3 regions of the Undibacterium sp. RuRC25W genome follow, and region 2 is predicted to be linked to each of the others. Evidence: predicted binding sites of a transcription regulator. Region 2 holds the regulator's gene; each other region holds the start of a gene.

Region 1 (7,121 bases), on a different contig from region 2:
TGCCACCTAGTATGAAACCAGTCAGCGCCGAACGCAGTGTCAATTGCGCCATGTCGCCACGGTAAATATTGTTGAACCACCATTCATCCTTTTGGGATCGGGTCCAGGTCTTGATCTGCTCTTCGGATAAGTGTTGCAGCGCCATCATGTCTCCAGCATCATGTAATAGGACATAAAACGAGGGCAGGACGCTTATTTGGGAAAATATGTCAAATAAGCGACATTACTCGATAAAAAATGAAAGTTTTCTTTCAGGTGCCGCAGTATCTAAGCCTGTCACCTTACTGTCAAGCATCATTGGGAGAAAACCACAATTTGCTTGTGATGCAATGCGATAAAAGAAAAACGATATAGATAATTATTTGTTAAGTAGCGTGATTGGAATCTCCGTGCGTGATTCAGTTGCTGCGAGAGTGGGGAGTAGCGCGTTCTTTTTTTATTACCTCTGTGGCGAGTGTTTCTAAGCTTTTTCTTTTCAACACCACAGGCGAACATCAAACAAAAAGCCCCGCAATTTGCATTGCGGGGCTTTGATGATTGCGGCTCTGTAGCGAGCAGCAAGCGATATTACATCATACCGCCCATGCCACCCATACCGCCCATACCACCCATGTCACCCATGCCGCCTGCTGGTTTGTCTTCAGACAATTCAGCAACCAGAGCATCAGTCGTCAGGATCAGGCCAGCAACAGACGCTGCATTTTGCAATGCAGAGCGAGTTACTTTAGCTGGATCCAGAATACCCATTTCGATCATGTCACCGTAAGTGTCATTCGCAGCATTGAAACCGAAGTTACCAGTGCCGTTCAGGATTGCATTAACAACAACGCTTGGTTCGCCACCGGCGTTAGCAACGATTTCACGCAATGGTGCTTCGATTGCTTTGAGAACCAGTTTGATACCAGCTTCTTGGTCAGCATTGTCGCCTTTGATGACGCCAGCTGCTGCACGTGCACGCAAGAGAGCCACGCCACCGCCAGGAACAACGCCTTCTTCAACCGCTGCACGAGTTGCATGCAATGCATCTTCAACGCGTGCTTTTTTCTCTTTCATTTCAACTTCAGTTGCAGCACCAACTTTGATCACTGCAACGCCGCCTGCCAATTTGGCAACGCGTTCTTGCAGCTTTTCGCGGTCGTAGTCAGAAGTTGCTTCTTCGATCTGAGCGCGGATTTGTTTAACACGTGCTTCGATACCAATGGCTTGACCTGCGCCGTCGATCACTGTTGTGTTTTCTTTACCGATTTCGATACGTTTAGCTTGACCCAGATCAGCCAATGTCGCTTTTTCCAGTGTCAGACCAACTTCTTCAGCAATCACTTGGCCGCCAGTCAGGATAGCGATGTCTTCCAACATAGCTTTACGACGGTCACCGAAGCCAGGCGCTTTAACAGCAGCTGTTTTCAGAATGCCACGGATGTTGTTCACAACCAGCGTTGCCAGTGCTTCGCCGTCAACATCTTCAGCGATGATCAACAGTGGACGACCGGATTTTGCCACTTGTTCCAGAACTGGGAGCAGATCACGGATGTTCGAGATTTTTTTGTCGAACAGCAGAACGTATGGGTTTTCCAGAATTACGGATTGTTTTTCTGGGTTGTTGATGAAGTATGGTGACAAGTAGCCACGGTCAAACTGCATACCTTCAACGATGTCGAGTTCGTTGTCGAGAGATTTGCCATCTTCAACTGTGATCACGCCTTCTTTACCTACTTTGTCCATGGCACGAGCGATGATGTCGCCGATGTTTTGGTCAGAGTTAGCAGAGATAGAACCAACTTGAGCGATTTCTTTGTTCGTTGTTGTTGGCTTGGACAGAGTTTTGATTTCTGCAACAATAGCCACAACTGCTTTGTCGATACCACGTTTCAAGTCTGTTGGATTGAAACCAGCTGCAACGTATTTGAAGCCTTCGCGAACGATTGCTTGCGCCAATACAGTCGCTGTTGTTGTACCGTCACCAGCGTTGTCGGAAGTGCGGGAAGCCACTTCTTTCACGAGCTGTGCGCCCATGTTTTCCAACTTGTCTTTGAGTTCGATTTCTTTAGCAACGGAAACACCGTCTTTAGTCACTGTTGGCGCGCCGAAAGAGCGTTCCAAAACGACGTTACGGCCTTTAGGGCCCAGTGTTACTTTAACTGCGTTTGCCAGAATATTTACGCCATTAACGATTTTCGCACGTGCGTCATCGCCAAAAATTACTTGTTTAGCTGCCATGTTATTTTCTCCGGAATCTTGAGGATTTCTGATTGCTTAGGAATACAGGAATTACTTCTGTACGATCGCGAAGATATCTTCTTCGCGCATGACCAGAACTTCGTTGCCGTCAACTTTGACAGCTTGGCCAGAGTATTTGCCGAACAATACGCGATCGCCAACTTTTACTTCGAGGGCGCGCACAGTGCCGTTATCTAATTGTTTACCTGTACCAACGGCTAATACTTCACCTTGATCTGGTTTTTCTGCTGCTGCGTCAGGCAGAACGATACCGGATGCAGTTTTTGTTTCTTGATCCAGACGTTTTACGATCAGACGATCATGCAGGGGACGAAGGTTCATACAAGCTCCTTTAAATTTGCGAGTAATTACGAGTGAATTCATTTTAAGCTGGGGAAAGACTTTGTTAGCACTCTCTCCCAACGAGTGCTAATTATATGGGCGAGGTGCTGGTATTTCAAGGACGAAAAAATGAAGATTTTTTTTTAATCTTTAAAAACAACGGCTTATCTTTATTTTTAAAATAGCAATTGCGAGTTTGCAACAACATATTTTGAACTGGTATCTAGTCTTAATGATAATTAATGACTCAGTGAAATTGTGAGTTTTTGTGAAGTGATCAAATTTCATCTCAAAAGAGTCCAAAATGCATACCTAAAAAAATTACATGCATGGTAGAGAGGACAGTTCTGCTTTTTATTGGAAGGGTATGCTTATCCGGATGATCAATTTGTTGTCGTAAAAAACTGTGCCTGATTCTAAATTCGTAGTTTGAATTGACATGCCTGTAATCCATGCCGGACGTCGGGAGTGAGTATGAAATTGTGGCATTGTTGTCGGATAATAGGGCTTTGGCTGATCCTGTCCCCAGGGTTGAGTTTTGGCATGTCGGTGACGTTCCTAAATCCGGGTAAATCAGATGAAGTCTACTGGGTTACCGCTGCCCATTGTATGTCTGCTGCCGCACATAGCCTAGGTGTTCAACTTGAAGTGCTCTATTCTGAGCGCGATCACCTGAAAACGCTGACATTCGCCAAAGAAATTGCTGCACGCCCAGTTTTAGCGCGACCTGATTATGTGATTCTCTCTAATGATTATGCCGTCGGCGTGGAAGCGATGCGCATTCTTGATGCTGCAAAAATTAAAACTTTTTTTGCTTATAGCGGTATTACTGATCCGCATGAACGTGAACTGGTTGGTGGTCCTCGACAGATCTACGAAGGATGGCTAGGCTCGCTAGAACCGAAATCCGAAGATGCAGGTTATCTGACTGCCCATGAACTGATACAGCGCGGTGAAGCGATGCATTTGTTTGGTCATGATGGCAAGTTGCACATGCTTGTGATTGCCGGAGACCGCTCGACCACGAGTTCCTTGAAACGCAATAATGGTATGCGGCGCGCTCTTGCTGAAGCGCAAAATGTAGTGCTTGATCAGGAAGTTTATGGCGAATGGAGTCGTAGCAAGGCAAAAGTACAAAGTGAGTGGCTGTTTAAACGCTATCCTGGAAAACACTTGGTCTGGGCAGGTAATGATTTGATGGCGTTTGGTGCGATGGACAGTTGGCGTGCCATTGGCGGAGTGCCGGGTAAGGATGCACTTTTTAGCGGGGTAAATACCTCATCAGAAGCGTTGACTGCCATTGAGTCCGGTACGATGAGTGCTTTGGCTGGCGGACATTTCGTTGCTGGTGCATTTGCGTTAGTCATGCTGTACGACTATCACCATGGTAAGGATTTTGTCGACGAGGGACTGGAGCTGGAGCGCTCCATGTTTATTTTATTTGATCGAGAGAATGCACAACGTTTTGAAAGTTTGTTTGGTAAGTTGAATTTTGATCAAGTTGATTTTAAGAAATTTAGTAAAATATATCATCCTAGTTTGAAGAAATACGAATTTAGTTTCAAACAACTATTGATGCAAAGTGAAAAACAGAAATGAATCCAGCCACCCTTCAACCCATCGCGACCTTACTGATACGTCGTGTCTTTAAATGGGTGCTGCTGTGTGTTGTTGCATTCAGCAGTATTCAGGCATGGCTCAGCTATACATCGATCGAGAAAAATTTTAATGCCGCTGTCAGAGATGTAGCCGATACCCACTTACCTTTATTGTCAGTCGCGATCTGGGATATCGAATCACAAGCAATACAGAAGCAAATTGGTCTAATTTTAAAAAACACCTCCATTGCTTATGTCTCTGTCAAAGCCAGTACGGGACAGAGTTTTGTTGGGGGTAACGTCAGTCTGATCGCAAGTGGCAAGCATGTGGCGTTTGATATCCCAGCGCCAGTCGACAATGCGGGGGTGGTAGGAACATTAGATCTGGTCGTTGATTCCAGTATTTTGCGCCGAGAGTTAATTCAAAGTTTTTTGATTGTCACGATCGAGGTGTTGCTGCTCGTAGTCCTCATCCTGACAGCAGTGGTAGCAATTTTGCGCCGTGATCTCGAACGTCCGATGCGTCAGCTCGCCACGTATGTCCGAAATATTCAGGCGGATCAGCTATCTAGTGACGTACAACTCCATTTACCCATCGCGCATGCCTACAGTGAAATAGATCTTGTATTTGAAGGTTTTCAAATTATGCAGAACAGTATTAAACAGCATATTTTGAATCAGGATGCATTAGTGATGGAGCGTACAGGACAATTAGAAAAAGTAATGGAGTCGCTCAAGCAACTTTCTATCACAGATGGTCTGACGGAGTGTTATAACCGACAGTTATTCAATGAGCGTATGCCCGGCGAAATACAACGCGCTAACCGCTATGACAGAACGTTGTCTATCGTGTTTTGTGATATTGATTTTTTTAAGACAGTCAATGATCAATATGGTCATTCTGTTGGTGACAAAGTCTTGGTTGCTTTTGCGCATTGTTTGAAAGAAGAAATCCGCATCGACGTAGATTGGGTAGTTCGTTATGGCGGAGAAGAGTTTGTAGTGGTCTTACCGGAAACGCGTTTGGCTTGTGCCATTGCGGTTGCAGAGCGGATGCGTCGTCGTGTTGAAAACGAGTTGAAAGTCATCATCGCAGGCGGTGAAAGCTTAAAAATAACCGCGAGTTTTGGTGTGGCGCAAAAGACGGAGACGGATAATATCGACAGTCTTGTCAATCGCGCAGATGAATGGCTTTACGCCGCTAAAACTGGGGGCCGTAATCAGGTTCGCCCCAAGAAATCTGTTTGAGAGAAGCCTGTTTGTGTTTGACTAGTAGTACCAATGCGTAGCGGATCACAGACATTAGAAAAAAGCCTTGCATTAGATGGATGCAAGGCTTTTGTTTTTTCTAACAAGGAAAAGCAATCTTATACAGCGCTGCTCGTTTCACCTTGATGATTACTATCGATTTGAACGGATTCTTTTTTGCAATGCGGGCATGATTTTCCTGGTATGTACCAAGGAGATAACTGTTCGCGTGGCGTGATTACCGCGCGGCATGCAAAGCATTGCTTGGTGTCAGTTGCTTCGAGCTTAGGGTTCAAGGCGGTGCGATAGTCGAACACGAAGCAGTCACCATGATAATGGTCGCCACCGACTTCTTCAAAATATTTCAGAATACCGCCTTCGAGCTGATATACATCGTTGAAGCCGACATTTTGCATATGGATGGCCGCTTTTTCACAACGGATACCGCCGGTACAAAAAGTGACTACTGTTTTATCATTCAATGCATCGCGATTTGCTTCAATGACAGCTGGGAACTCGGTGAATTTAGCAATACGGTAGTCAATCGTATTGTCAAAAGTACCAACGTCCACTTCAAAATCGTTGCGTGTATCCACCATGACAACGGGTTTGCCATTGTCATCGTGTCCCTGATCGAGCCAGCGTTTTAAGGTTTTCGGTTCTACAAACGGCGCGCGTCCTTCTTCAGGCTTGATCAACGGCATGCGCATGGTGATGATTTCTGATTTCAGTTTCACCAGTAATTTGGTGAACGGCTGGCGATCCGAAAAGCTCTCTTTGGCAACGATATCGGCAAAGCGCGGGTCAGTATGGAGCCAATCCATGTAAGCATCAATTTCATGACGTAATCCCGCCAGGAACATATTGATGCCCTCAGGGGTCAATAATATGGTGCCTTTGAGATTGAGTTCTTTACATTTATCGATAAACGCCTGGCGCTTTTCAGCGGTGTCATTAAACGTGATAAATTTATAAGCTGAGATATTAACGTAGGGCGTGTCAGGGGAAAGTGTTGCTACCGGCATAATATGTAATTCAGTAAGTCATTGATTTGGCAGAATTATAGTTGAAAATGCCCACAAATTGCTCAATCCTTTTCAATCGCTGGTGCAGCAAGTAGCATATCTACGTGTGGAATATCATCCTCTAGATACATCTCGCTGACGGTCTCAAAGCCAAAGCTACCATAAAATTTTTCCAGATAGGCTTGCGCACCAATGCGTATCGCTGCGTTGGGATAGAGATCACGTAAAGCAGCGATGCTATTACTGATTAGTAATTTCCCAATACCGCTGCCGCGCCATTTTTTACCGCTCAGGACGCGACCGATCGACGGTTCTGTAAAACTGAGTCCAGCTGGAACAATGCGGGTATAAGCAGCGACTTCGCCTTCTGGACCCCAGGCGATGAGGTGATGGCACTGCGGATCTTTTCCATCGATATCCTGATAGGGGCAAGCTTGTTCTAGTATGAACACGGCACAACGTGCTGCATAGATTTCGTGTAACTGTAGGTTAGTCAGTTCAGAAAATGGAACGCATTGCCATTGCAATTGCAATTGAGACGCTGATGTCATGTTAAGTTCAATGGTTTGTTATAGGAACTATGCAAAACCATTGTGGTGGTGTCGCATAGCGCCTATGTTAAATGAGGCGTAGCCGTGAAAGTGTCAATGAGCCTGCATTACAGCTACATTTGTTTGAATAAATGCGCGTA
Region 2 (7,121 bases):
GCCTAAAAAAGCACCCGCATCGACGCCAATTGCGGGGGATGTCGCGAGATCTAATGCACCGGTCAATGCCATACCTTCTGCGGCAGTGATCGCCTCAACCAACATTTGCCCCATGCGGCCGGAGGCACCAGCTACCGCTACTTTCAATACTGTCATGCTGAATTCTCTTTATTTTTTATCTTTTTTCTTCGGCGTACCATCGAGGTCGTTCAAGGATTCAACTTTTTCAAGACCTAACGCCGATTCTGTAATCCGTGCCAGATATTCTTTCTCAGTTGGTAAATTACCACCTTCAAATTTCGATACGGTATTATTTTTAAAATAAATCGTCACCAGGCTGGAAACTTGCTCGCCTTTCGGCTTCGTCAGACGGAATGGGAAATCCCAACGATCTTCATGGAACATGTCCGTCAGCAACGGTGTCCCGAGGACAAACCGCACCTGCTCACGCGTCATTCCTTCTTTAATTTGCGCCATCATTTCTTCAGAAACAAAGTTACCTTGTTGTACACTGATACGGTAAGGTGAGATATATCCTAAGAACTTTTTGGCGCCGCTTGGCGTGTATACTTGTGTTCCACTTGCCGTGTTCGGCACCGTGTCAGCTGCAGTAGCGTTCTTGTCCGCCAGAAGATGCGTTTTAGAAGCGCAGGCAGTTACACTGATCAGTAACACCAGACTTGTAACCCGTAAAGCTTTCGCTTGACTCAATTTCGAAAACAACAATCGCATAGGTACCCTCAGTAATTGAGCAATATGCCCTAAAACCCGATATCATAAAGCAGATAGCCATCTTTTGACCGAAAACATGACAAACAGCACCACAAATCTTAAAGCAAGCGGCCTCAAGGCGACCTTACCACGACTCAAAATCCTTGAAATATTTCAAAATAGCAAGGTGAGACACCTGACGGCGGAAGATGTCTACAAGATACTATTGAATGAAAATATGGATGTAGGTCTGGCAACGGTTTATCGCGTTCTGACGCAATTTGAGCAAGCTGGATTGCTGCATCGCAATCATTTTGAGACTGGTAAAGCCATTTTTGAACTGAACGAAGGGTCGCACCATGACCATCTGGTTTGCTTGGATTGTGGTCGGGTGGAAGAGTTTTTTGATGCGGAAATCGAAAAAAGACAACAAACGATTGCCTTAGAGCGCGGTTTTAAAATCGCCGATCACTCACTGGCGATTTACGGAAGTTGTACCAAAGAAAATTGTACGCACAAAGAAAGTTAAGTTTCGGGCATATCCTCTTGCCCTCTTGAACTCACGTTAGCGCACTTGTCAGGCACTGTTCGATTCTAAGATGATAGAGAACGGCAAAACGACAAGTGCTACTGACCTATTTCAATTAAAACGATCAGCCTTCAACTCGCATCGGGCTTCATCTTAGCGACAACACCAGCAACGGTTTCGAGAATTTTTTGCGCGTTGAATGGCTTAAGAATGAATCCATGAATACCTGCTTCAACAGCCTCTGAAATCGTATCACTATCTTTGCTAGCCGTTACCAATAGCACCATCGTGTCAGGCAACATATCCTTTATTTTTGGCAGAACTTCTAGGCCACTCACTTTGGGCATCACCACGTCGAGCAAAATGATGTGAGGCCTCAGCTTCAAAGCCATCTCCAGCCCAGCACCACCATCCGTTGCCTCTCCTACAACGTTGTACCCCTCACTGCGCAACACAATACGCAGCACTTCGCGCGTGATATCGTTGTCGTCAACCAACAAGATAGAGACATTTTCATTTGCCATAGTCAACCTTTCTACTGGCTCAGTGCATTAGAAAGCAATTTGGCGGTGATATCGACGATCGGGATCACCCTCTCATAAGCCATGCGTGTAGGACCAATAACACCCAAGGTACCAACGATTTTTCCATTGACCCCGTAAGGCGCAGTAACAATACTCATCTCGTCCATCGGCACCAATTGCGATTCACCACCGATGAAAATCTGCACACCGGTTGCTTTGCTCGATACGTCGAGTAACTGCATCAATCCGGTTTTTTGTTCAAACATGTCAAAAAGCTTGCGCAAGGAATTCATGTTCGACGATAAATCTTCCACATTGAGCAGATTACGCTCACCAGAGATCACCACTTCGTCCCCCTGCTCGGCCAACGCATCGCTGCCGGCTTCTACTGCCGCTTGCATCAAATGAGTCATATCCGACTGCAATTGACGTAACTCACTATTAATTCTAAGGCGCGCCTGATCGAAACTCAGGCCGCTAAAATTCTGATTCAGATAATTGGCGGCCTGCACTAATTGGGCGGAGTTGTAATCAACATCAGTCAGTAACAGCCTGTTATGCACGTCGCCGGACGGCGCGACGACAACCAGCAAAATCCGCTTTTCCGATAACCGTAGAAACTCCACCTGCTGAAAAATAGATTCTGTCTTTGGCGTCATAACAACACCAGCAAACTGCGACAGCGAGGACAGTATTTGCGCTGCATTCGCAATAATTCTTTGTGGTGGTTGCGTTAAAAAACCAGGCTGCAACCGAGAGCTTAAGGCACTTTCGTCAATTTCTTGCACTGTAAGCAACTCATCCACAAATACACGATAACCTCGGGGCGTCGGTACCCGGCCAGCTGAGGTGTGCGGACTCGCAACGAATCCTAATTCCTCCAAGTCGGCCATCACATTGCGAATCGTTGCAGGAGATAACTCCAGACCGGATATTTTAGATAAAGCCCGCGATCCTACAGGCTGACCATCAGCGATGTAGCGTTCTACAAGGGCTTTTAAGAGTGTTTGGGCGCGAATATCAAGTTGCATGACTGCATTTTATGCGAGGGCCGACAAATTGAACATACTGAATTTCACAACCATTGTGTCAAATCATGCAAGTCGTTGAATTCTGCATCTGGTTTTATGTGCGGATGATGCGAGTCTTTACTCTCAAGTCTGCGTCTGTTCATCCACCCCGCTTTTAAACCAGCAGCTTGGGCGCCTTGCACGTCCAACAATAAATCATCACCAACATACAACACTTCTGCTGGGAGTAAGCGCAATTTCTCACAAGCAGCATGAAAAATCCTCGCATCCGGCTTGGCACAACCAAACTGATGCGCAGCAATCGACACCTCAAAATGCGGTGCCAAGCCAATCGCATGGAGGTCGGCAAACCCGTTGGAGATGGTCCCCAATTTCACCCTCGTTGCTAATTCTGTCAAGGCGGGGGTGACATCCGGATAGAGTTCTACCGCATTGCGCGCGGCAGCAAACACCGCCATCGCGGTATCGGCCTTGGCGACATCCTCCCCCTGTTCGATAAACACATCTTGCAATAAACGATGGCGCAGCGCCCACAAATCGTAACTAAAACGAGGATTCGTCGACACTAAAGCCTGACGTCTTACACGCAAAGAGCTGATGTCATACATCGATACAACATTCGGTACATGCTCCTGCATCCACGCGTATAAAGTGGCTTCTGCATGTTGAATGACCGGAGCAACCGGCCATAAGGTGTCATCTAAATCCAGCAATACTGCTTTAATTGTCATATCAGGCACTCAGTTAGTTCATTTTTTGCGTAATTATGGTCTAATCTGACGAATCACGTCACCCCACATTTTCTATGACTGTTCAGGCTAAAACGATTGCACTTGTTGGTAAATATAATGCTGCCGGCATCACTGACTCTATGTACGAGCTGGCACACTTTCTGGACCAGGCTGGTCACACCGTCGTTCTGGAAGAAGAAACTGCCCGCTATATTCAACTAGAGGGTCTCGCAGCCATGTCGGTCCCTGACATCGGCAAAACAGCAGATGCTGCTATTGTCGTCGGTGGCGATGGAACGATGCTCGGGATTGCGCGCCAACTTGCCCCCTATAACGTACCATTGATCGGCATCAATCAAGGCCGACTCGGATTTATTACCGATATTCCCCTCGATCGTATGATCCCAGTTATCAGCGACATGCTGCAAGGGAAATATGTATCTGAGCGCCGCAGTCTTTTACAAGCGATCGTCGTACGTGACGGCAATCAGATTTTTAGTGGCATGGCGTTTAACGATATTGTCGTGGCGCGCGGTGCGGGATCAGGGATGGTTGAATTACGGGTCGAAGTCGATGGTTTGTTTATGTATAACCAACGCTCAGACGGCCTGATTGTTTCAACACCAACAGGATCGACGGCCTACGCGTTATCGGCAGGTGGGCCATTACTGCACCCAAGCCTCAATGGCATCGTGATGGTGCCCATTGCCCCTCACGCGTTGTCGAACCGCCCTATTGTGTTACCAGATAGCAGTGAGGTGGTGATTGAAATTGCTGCTGGCCGTGACATCAGCGTGAATTTTGATATGCAAACCTTTGCTAGTCTGATGCATCAAGACAGGATTGTCGTTAAGCGATCAACACATACGGTCACATTTTTGCACCCACAAGACTGGAATTACTACAATACCTTGCGGGAAAAATTACATTGGAACGAATATCCGTCTGTGGAAGGCGCACTGAATTAATCCTCAGTTGCTACAATATCACTTAGGGCTTATTCATGGGTAATTCAGATCAGTCACGACTATCCATGATTTCTTTTAATCGACGATAACTTTACTAGACTCCCCCTATTATGCTGCGCACGCTTGCTATTCGTGATTTTGTGATTGTTGATGTTTTAGAGCTGGAATTTTCTTCTGGTTTCAGTGTACTCACCGGTGAAACTGGTGCAGGAAAATCCATCCTGATCGACGCCCTCAGTCTGGCACTCGGTGGACGCGGTGACGCCAGTATGGTCAGAGAATCCGCATCCAAAGCTGATATTAGTGCTGAATTTTCGCTCAATCAAGCGGTCAGCCATTGGCTGGAAGACAATGATTTTAGCGATCCGGAACAGCAGTTAATTTTGCGCCGTACCATCGATAATGCCGGCCGCTCAAAAGCGTGGATTAACGGTATTACAGCAACCGCGACCCAGTTACGCGAATTGGGTGACCTACTGGTCGATATCCATGGTCAACATGCGCACCAATCCTTACTCAAAACAGAAGCACAGCGGGCGCTGCTCGATATGCAGGGTGGTCTTGAGCCGCAAGTGATTGAGGTAACTGCTTTGTATAAAGCGTGGCGTAACCTGAGTAAGCAGCGCGAAGAATTTGAAACCAATGCCAAGAGCGTCTTGCAAGAACGCGAACGACTCGAATGGCAAGTTGGTGAGCTCGATAAGTTACAAATTAAAGCGGGTGAATGGGAAAATATCACCCAAGAACATAGCCGCCTCGCCCATGCGGCGAGCCTACTTGATGGGGCACAAGAGGCCGCTGCGTTGATTTCAGAATCTGACCATCCGGTTCTTTCTCAACTCTCAGCAGTACAACAAAAATTACTCAAGCTGCTCGACTACGATATCGCTTTAAAACCCGTCACCGATGCGTTGGAGTCAGCTTGTATTCACCTACAAGAAACGACCTATGCGCTCAATGATTATTTAAGCCGTACAGAACTCGACCCAGCACGTTTGCGCGAAGTCGACAGTCGCGTTGAAATCATTCATTCAACAGCAAGACGATTCCATGTTACGCCAGAAAAATTGCACGAAGAATTTGCAACGTTGTCCGCACAACTTCTTCAATTAGCCAATGCCACTGATATTGAAGCCCTCAAAGCGGAAGAAGAGAAATCACAACAACGCTATCTGAAGTCAGCCCAAAAACTGAGTAGCGCTCGTAAGAAGATCGCCCAAGAATTAAGCCTGGCTGTGACGGCTGCTATGCAAGAGTTGAGCATGAGCGGCGGTAGTTTTGTGGTTTCACTCAATCCGTGTGATGCCACCAGTTATGGCTTGGAACAGGTCGAGTTTTTGGTCGCTGGCCATGCCGGCGTGCAGGCGCGGCCACTCGCTAAGGTTGCCTCGGGTGGTGAACTGGCGCGAATTTCGCTGGCGATTTCCGTCATTACCTCATGCGCCACAGCAACGCCAACGCTGATATTTGACGAGGTCGATAGTGGTATCGGTGGCGGGATTGCTGAAGTAGTTGGGCGCTTACTCAAACGCTTGGGACAGGATCGTCAGGTCTTGTGTGTCACGCATTTACCACAAGTCGCCAGCCAAGCTAATCAGCATTTCCAGGTGAGTAAAGCCAATAGAGAAGGAAAAACTATTTCGTCCATATCACCCCTCGACAACAAACAACGCGTTGAGGAAATTGCCCGTATGCTTGGCGGCATAGAGATTACCGCGACAACCCGTAAACACGCCAGAGAATTACTGGCCTCTTAATTTTATTGTAAAGATATTCCATGCGCTTTCTGAAAGAACCTAACTACTCCCACGGCAAGATAGGCAAAACTGCCGTTGTTTTGGTGAACCTCGGCACGCCGGATGCGCCAACAAGCTCAGCGGTGAGACGTTATTTAAAACAATTTTTATGGGACAGACGTATCGTCGAAGTACCGCGCCTGATCTGGTGGTTTATCCTTCATCTGATCATTCTGCCATTTCGCTCAAGCCAATCTGCAAAAAAATATGCGTCGATCTGGACCAGTGAGGGTTCTCCTTTAAAAATTCACACAGAAAAACAAGCCTTGCTATTGAAGGGCTATCTAGGCGAACGTGGGCATGATGTGAATGTCGTCTACGCCATGCGTTACGGCTCTCCTTCTATTCCTTCCGTGTTACAAAAACTCAAAGCGGAAGGCTATGAGCGTCTGCTGATTTTATCTGCATACCCTCAATATTCAGCGACCACCACGGCCTCTAACTTTGATGCTGTGTTTAGTCACTACCAACAAGTGCGTAACGTCCCTGAACTACGCATGGTAAAAAATTATCATGATCATGAGGCCTACATCGACGCCTTAAAACAATCCGTACTGCATCACTGGCAAACCTATGGGCGGCCAGAAAAACTCGTCATGAGTTTCCATGGCTTGCCAAAAGCGTTCCTGATGCGCGGTGATCCTTATCACTGCGAATGTTATAAGACTGCGCGTTTGCTCGCTGAATCGCTGGGGCTCAGCAAGGATCAATATCTGGTGACATTTCAGTCGCGCCTTGGTCGTGCAGAATGGCTACAACCCTATACCGCACCGACAGTGAAACAACTTGCTAAAGATGGCGTAAAACGTATTGATGTCATCTGCCCTGGAT
Region 3 (7,121 bases), on a different contig from region 2:
GTATGAGTCTGTTGGCGCTTCTGGCGGCCGTTCTTGAACAACATCGTCAGCCTCTACAGGTTGCACCCTTGTCTGTGCAATCTCTCAAGAGTTTGGTCTGGCCTGCGAGCCTCGCGTTAATCTTCGTCTTTGCGCAAATTGCGTTAGGTGGCTGGGTGAGCACTAACTATGCGGCGCTCGCTTGTCAGGATTATCCCTTATGTCACGGACAGATTGTGCCAACGATGGATTTTGAGCATGGCTTTACGCTCTGGCGCCAGCTGGGCATGACTGCCAGCGGTGAATACCTGCCGTTTCCTGCGCTGGTGGCGATCCATTGGGTTCACCGAAACTTTGCGTTTTTTGTGCTCATCGTGGTGAGTGTTGTCGCTTGGCGGGCGATGCGTACGCCCCACCTAGAGTCGCTTGGCAAGAAGCTCATGGCGGCAATCTTTGTACAATGCCTGATCGGCGTGTCTACAGTGTTCTTTTCATGGCCTTTATTGTTAGCAGTTTTGCACAACGGTGGTGCGGCGATGCTGGTGCTGTTGCTGACCATGTTAAACTACCGTGTTAGGCATGCCAGCCATGCAGCCAGTTCAGTGATTTAACATGACAACTTTAAGTTTGCCCTCCAATCGTCTTGCTCAATACTGGGCGTTGACCAAGCCACGCGTGACGCAATTAGCTGTCTTTTGCGCCGTCATTGGTATGTTTCTCTCGACCCCTGATTTGCCAGACTGGCGTGTCGTCGTCCCAGCGACGATCGGCATCTGGTTACTAGCTGGTGCTGCATTTGCAATCAATTGTCTGGTGGAGCGAGAAATTGATGCCCGGATGGCACGTACGGCCCGTCGCGCAACAGCACAAGGCGAGATCAGTGCCTTGCAAACGCTGGTATTTTCTGGCGTGATCGGTGGGGCAGGGATGTGGATTCTCAACACGATGGTCAATCCTCTCACTATGTGGCTCACGTTTGTGACCTTTGTTGGCTATGCGATCATTTACACCATCATCCTGAAGCCATCCACGCCGCAAAATATCGTGATTGGTGGTTTGTCAGGAGCAATGCCACCTGCGTTGGGTTGGGCGGCAGTCGCTAATGATGTGCCAATGCAGGCATGGTTGCTGGTGCTGATCATCTTTATCTGGACACCGCCGCATTTCTGGGCATTGGCGATGTATCGTCGTGATGATTACGCGCGTTCCGGTTTGCCGATGTTGCCGATCACACATGGTCCTAAAATCACTCTCTTGCATATCTGGCTGTACACGATTGCCTTGTTTGCGACAACGATGTTGCCGTTTGCTGTACACATGAGTGGTTTGATTTATCTGGTCTGCGCGGTTCTACTGGGTGGAGTTTTCTTGTGGTACGCCTGGCAAATGCTGCGTAACTACAGCGATATACTGGCTCGTAAGACCTTTACTTTTTCTATCGTCTATCTGTCTTTGTTGTTCGCAGCATTGCTGGTTGACCACTACCTGAAGTTCTGACTATGTTCAATAAAATACTCTCTCGCGGTTTGTTTGCTGCGCTAGTGGCCATATCGTTATTGCTGACCGCTTGTAATCCACCTGCAGAAAAATTTAATAACACTGACATCACCGGCATTGATTACGCCAAAGATTTTGCGTTGACAGATCACACTGGCAAAGCCCGTACACTTGCCGACTTTAAAGGTAAAGTCGTAGTGATGTTTTTTGGTTATACGCAGTGTCCGGATGTCTGCCCGACGACCATGGTGGAAATGGCGGGCGTCATGAAGCAGCTTGGAGCGCAGGCTGACAAGGTGCAGGTGATTTTCGTGACGATAGATCCTGAGCGCGATACGCAGGCTTTACTGGCGTCTTACGTACCTAATTTTGATTCTCGTTTCTTAGGGATGTATGGTGATGCGGCGGCAACTGCAAAAATCGCTAAGGACTTCAAAGTCTATTACCAGAAAGTCCCTGGTAATACACCTGACAGCTACACGATGGACCATACGGCTGGCAGCTACGTGTTTGATACAGAAGGGCATATTCGCCTCTTCTTACGGCACGGGCAGGGCATTGAGCCTGTTGTGCATGATCTGAAATTGCTTCTTAAATAAAGCTAAACAGTAATCTTTTAAAGCCAAAAATAAAAAAGCACTCGTTTAAACTGACCCCATTTAGGTGGACACCCGTCCTAACTTTTGGGGTGCAGTTTAGTTTGAGTGCTTTTTTTACTCTAGCTACCTCTAGCTAGTTTGCAGTGGCGGATTAAGCGTAGCTTGCCAGAGCACCTTTCATTTTTTTCAGTGCTGCACTTTCAATCTGGCGAATACGTTCAGCAGATACACCATATTCATCCGCGAGTTCATGCAACGTTGCGCCTGAACCATCATCATTTTTTAACCAGCGTGCTTCGATGATATGACGTGAGCGTGCATCCAGTTTAGACAACGCGCTTTCCAGACCTTCGCTTTGCAGGCGGTCATACTGACGTGTTTCCAGAACCCGTGTTGGCTCATCTGATTCTGTTTTCAGATAGGCAATCGGGGCGAATTTTTCGTCGTCATCATCCGTTGGCGCATCGAGTGCAATATCGTGACCCGACAAACGCATTTCCATCTCGATGACTTCTTCGCGTTTGACATCCAGAGTCTTCGCCAAAGCATCAATCTGCTTGGGAGACATGGTCTCTAGGCCTTCTTTATGGCTACGCAAGTTGAAAAACAGCTTACGTTGCGCTTTGGTTGTTGCAACTTTCACCAAACGCCAGTTTTTCAGGATGTATTCGTGCATTTCTGCCTTGATCCAATGCATTGCATAGGATACCAAGCGGACGCCTTGATCAGGGTCGAAACGTTTGACGGCTTTCATTAAGCCAATATTACCCTCTTGAATCAGATCGGCGTGTGGCAGACCATAACCCAGATAACCACGGGCAATCGAAACAACTAAACGCAGATGGGACATAACCAATTGCTGCGCAGCGCCCAGATCATTGTCCGCGCGTAAGCGGGTCGCCAAGCTGATTTCTTCTTCGTGGCTCAGCATTGGTAAACGGTTAACGGCTGAGATATAAGCATCAATATTTCCGAGCGTGCCACTAAAACCTAGCGCCAGCGCTGTGCTGTCTGTCGTAGGGATAAGTTGTGTCGAAGTCATTGCGATGGTTCCTCCTCGTTGCTTTCAGCTCGAATAAAAATGATCAAACTGAGCGGTATAAGCCCTTATATTAGCACTCTCTTGAGAAGAGTGCTAATAGTTGAAAGTGATGTTTAAATCTGAGAGTAGTAAGAACAAAAATTGCTTTTCAGAAAGATTGCTGATATCAACTCTTCTTGCCTTAAAAATTACAATTTGATAATTAATTGCCGTGGATAACGCAGAATTACGGCTAATTTAAGATGTGTAAGCAGGCAAAAATGTTCAAATTACTAACGTTAGAGTGCTTAAGCCGTAAAAAGTTGCATTTGTTACGTGAGTATTCGCTATTGTTCTGGTTGTTTTGTTCAACTGGCGCGGGCAAGTTGGCGCCGTACCGACAGATAAGCACCGCATAATCCGAGCAGCATACTGAACGCAAGCAGTGCGAGGCTAGGCAAGAAACCTAATGGCGTCAGCCGGAATTCTGAGGCATACAATTTGGCGAATTCAGCGATCGCCTTGTTCAGCGGTTGTAAAGATGCTGCAATCGCCCCCAATGCTAATACACCAGCCAGCAGGCCAAGTAACGCGCCGGTATAGTAGTATGGACGGTGAATGAAACTATTGGTTGCTCCTAATAAACGGGTGACCGAGATTTCTGCCTGATGTGAAATGACTTGCAGACGGGTAGCGTTAAACACCACAACAATCACGACCACGCCCAGCGTGATCGCCATAAATAACAAACCCATTTGGAAAATCTGTACCAGAGCTGCCAGACGTTTGACCCAAGCAGAGTCAACCTGAACAACATCCACATCTTGCAATGACTTTAATTGCTCAACCAGGCTGTCTAATTGAGTGGCATCGTTGTTGGAAAGCGACAAGACATAAGCATCTGGCAAGGGATTCCCACCGAGGGTCGACAGAACCTCGGCAAGACTGGAAGAGTCTTGCATCGACGCCAATGCTTTCTCTTTTGGCGTGAACGTGAGTTTGCCGCTGATGCCGTCATCTTTGAGCAGGCGTTTAATCGGAACGGATAAGGCTGTCGCGCTTTCACGCGTTGTATCAGGACTAACGAAGATACTGATTTCAGGCTCGATCGAGAGTTGTGATGAGATAGGGCGGATGTTTTCAATCAAGGTCAGTCCAGCAATCGGCAATGCGAGGGCAATGGCGACGACTAAGACATTAAACAAAAAATTGCCTGTGCCTGCGCGCAGATGGGTGAACGCACTTTTTAATGCAAACAGATGCTCACGAAACCAGATGGTCATAGAGATTTCCTTGAAAATACGTGATCAGGCGGCGATGTGACTGGCATTCCATGCATCGACAATTTGCCCGTTGCTCAGGTAAATCACACGACTCGCCTGATCCAGAAATTGTTCATCGTGACTAGAGATCAGACAGGTCACGCCCGCACTCGGGAAGGCTTTTAAGGCGCTTAACACTTTGTTGGCGTTGTCTCTGTCAAGAAAGGCCGTTGGTTCATCGGCCAGAATAATTTTAGGCCGATTCACAATTGCCCGCGCTATTGCCACGCGTTGTTGTTCGCCGCCAGATAAGGTCAGCGGCAGCGCATTGGCTTTTTCTAACAGACCGACTTTTTCCAGGGCCACACGAGCGCGAGATTCTGCCTCCTGTGGTGCGGCACCAGTGACGATCAACGGTAACATCACATTCGACAGGATGCTGCGGTCGTTGAGCAATTTTTGGTCTTGTAAAATCAGACCCAGCTTGCGACGTAGATACGGCAAGCTACCCGCCTGTAATTTGCTCATGTCCTGACCGTTGACCATCACGCGGCCGCTGGTTGGTTTTTCGATACCAGCAATCATTTTCAATAACGTCGACTTGCCCGCCCCAGAAGGTCCGGCTAAAAATATTAGCTCACCATCTGGAATGGTGAGAGAAATATTGCGTAGCGCACAGGCATCGCCGGCATACAATTTAGAGACGTTATCGAATTCGATCATGGCGGAGTAATCTACGTGCTTTAGTTAAATAAGGCGTCGACAAATTCTTGCGCATTAAATGGCTGCAAATCTTCAATTTGCTCGCCAACACCAATGAAATACACTGGAATAGGGCGATTTTTTGCGATCGCTGCGAGAACGCCACCTTTTGCAGTGCCGTCCAGCTTCGTAATGACTAGGCCGGTTAATTGCAAGGCATCGTCAAACGCACGCACTTGCGCTAAGGCATTCTGTCCCGTGTTGCCATCAATAATCAACAGTACTTCTTGTGGCGCACCTTCCATCCCTTTGGCGATAACGCGTTTGATCTTTTTCAGTTCTTCCATCAGATGCAATTGGGTCGGCAAACGGCCTGCAGTGTCGACCATAACGACGTCGGTACCCTTAGCACGTGCAGACGCCACTGCATCAAACGCGACCGCAGCCGGGTCGCCGGATTCCTGTGAAATAACGGAAATGTTATTGCGTTCACCCCAGATGGTGAGCTGTTCACGCGCCGCCGCACGGAAAGTATCGCCAGCCGCCAGCAACACGGATTGACCGTGCACTTGCATATGTTTAGCTAATTTACCGATCGTCGTTGTCTTACCCGCGCCATTCACCCCAGCAATCATCATAACCATTGGCTGGTGACGGCCTAGTTCTAAGGGCTTTTGCAGTGGGGTGAGCATCTCCAACAGCAAGATTTTGAGTGCCGCTTTCACTTGTTCTGCTTCGGTCAGTTTGTCTTCTTTGACTTTCTTTTTCAGTGCGTCAAGTAAATATAGCGTCGCTTCCACGCCTGCATCTGACGTCAGCAGCGCTGCTTCTAATTCATCGTATAACTGATCGTCGATACGTGCGCCGACAAACAACGTCGTCAAATTGGACGACGTTTTTGCCAGACCTGCTTTTAAACGACTGAGCCAGGAGCGTTTTTGTTCAACGGGTGCAGCTGCAGGCTCGTTAATAGCAGGGGTAGCAGGGACTTGCGCGTCAGCGACAGGCGTCCCGACATCAATTTTTACCTCAGTGACCGCGGTGGATACGACCTCATTAACGGCAGGGCTTATGCTCGGAGAGGCAGGCACAGCAACGCTTTGCGGCGCTGGCGCTGGCTCGTCTTTGGGTTTTCTTTTGAAAAAACTAAACATCGGGGATGATTTTGTCGGAAGATGGATGGCTGTCTATAGCCCACCCAAGTATTATAGAATGCTGCCATTCTAACAGACCGCGCCCGGTAATTCGATTTACCAGTGTCAAGCAAACAATGAAACCCAAGACTAAAAAGCCAATATCTCCACAACGTGCCGCCCATCAGGTGCGGATTATCGGTGGACAGTGGAAGCGCAGCCTGCTGAGTGTGATCGACGCTGAAGGATTACGGCCAACACCAGACCGTGTCAGAGAAACCACATTTAATTGGCTCAATCACCTGGTTGACGCCCATTGGGCACCGATGACCTGCCTTGATCTGTTCGCTGGTAGCGGCGCACTGGGTTTTGAAGCTGCCAGTCGTGGTGCTGCGCAGGTCGTTATGGTGGAGTCGCATACCCCTGCTTTCAAGCAACTGGAGCAAGTAAAGGCTAAACTGCAAGCAAATCAGTGTCAGTTAATTCGCGGCGATGCAGGGAAAGTCGTCGCCCATGCCGCAGCACAGGGGCAACGATTTGACGTAATTTTCCTTGATCCACCGTTTGAACAAGGGTGGTTAGAGAAATTATTGCCTGCTTGCAAGGAAATTATTCATCCGAAATCCTGTGTTTATGTCGAATCCGAGTTTGCACTTGACCCTGAGAGCCCCGATGAAAACATGCAGGCGTTGCTCAGTGGTTGGCGGTTGATACGTGCTGATAAAGCGGGAAGTGTGTATTTTCATATTTTGCAATGCAACATCTGAGCACGTAAACCGCACGAAAATCAGGCATAATGGCAGATCAAATTGGTGCATATCATTATGCAATTAGCGAAAATAGGGAGTGAAGATGGTCACAGCCGTATATCCGGGAACATTTGATCCGCTGACACGCGGTCACGAAGATCTGGTACGTCGCGCCTCAG

What was found. Region 2 encodes HrcA, which represses chaperone genes, less so after heat shock. Its sites were predicted from a motif close to TTAGCACTCNNNNNNNNNGAGTGCTAA; they were not measured.
Region 1: a site for HrcA is predicted at 2,624-2,650, ahead of groES (co-chaperone GroES). Genes of this name have one in related genera too.
Region 3: a site for HrcA is predicted at 3,188-3,214, ahead of rpoH (RNA polymerase sigma factor RpoH). Genes of this name have one in related genera too.

Annotation. Positions count from the first base shown of each region.
Region 1 covers NZ_JBMPPD010000037.1:19,890-27,010, reverse strand. The annotation lists gene ACO0KV_RS15485 (OPT family oligopeptide transporter) at 1-148, opposite strand, end outside; gene groL (chaperonin GroEL) at 568-2,217, opposite strand; gene groES (co-chaperone GroES) at 2,269-2,559, opposite strand; gene ACO0KV_RS15470 (ABC transporter substrate-binding protein) at 3,103-4,158, shown strand; gene ACO0KV_RS15465 (GGDEF domain-containing protein) at 4,155-5,405, shown strand; gene ACO0KV_RS15460 (sulfurtransferase) at 5,525-6,430, opposite strand; gene ACO0KV_RS15455 (GNAT family N-acetyltransferase) at 6,493-6,981, opposite strand; gene ACO0KV_RS15450 (LytR/AlgR family response regulator transcription factor) at 7,095-7,121, opposite strand, start outside.
Region 2 covers NZ_JBMPPD010000002.1:231,550-238,670, forward strand. The annotation lists gene dapB (4-hydroxy-tetrahydrodipicolinate reductase) at 1-156, opposite strand, end outside; gene ACO0KV_RS02185 (outer membrane protein assembly factor BamE) at 169-732, opposite strand; gene fur (ferric iron uptake transcriptional regulator) at 809-1,240, shown strand; gene ACO0KV_RS02195 (response regulator transcription factor) at 1,372-1,764, opposite strand; gene hrcA (heat-inducible transcriptional repressor HrcA) at 1,776-2,795, opposite strand; gene ACO0KV_RS02205 (HAD family hydrolase) at 2,840-3,526, opposite strand; gene ACO0KV_RS02210 (NAD kinase) at 3,601-4,494, shown strand; gene recN (DNA repair protein RecN) at 4,605-6,251, shown strand; gene hemH (ferrochelatase) at 6,272-7,121, shown strand, end outside.
Region 3 covers NZ_JBMPPD010000032.1:36,764-43,884, reverse strand. The annotation lists gene ACO0KV_RS14435 (COX15/CtaA family protein) at 1-590, shown strand, start outside; gene cyoE (heme o synthase) at 592-1,476, shown strand; gene ACO0KV_RS14425 (SCO family protein) at 1,479-2,075, shown strand; gene rpoH (RNA polymerase sigma factor RpoH) at 2,227-3,117, opposite strand; gene ACO0KV_RS14415 (cell division protein FtsX) at 3,465-4,379, opposite strand; gene ACO0KV_RS14410 (cell division ATP-binding protein FtsE) at 4,404-5,081, opposite strand; gene ftsY (signal recognition particle-docking protein FtsY) at 5,102-6,214, opposite strand; gene rsmD (16S rRNA (guanine(966)-N(2))-methyltransferase RsmD) at 6,331-6,960, shown strand; gene coaD (pantetheine-phosphate adenylyltransferase) at 7,046-7,121, shown strand, end outside.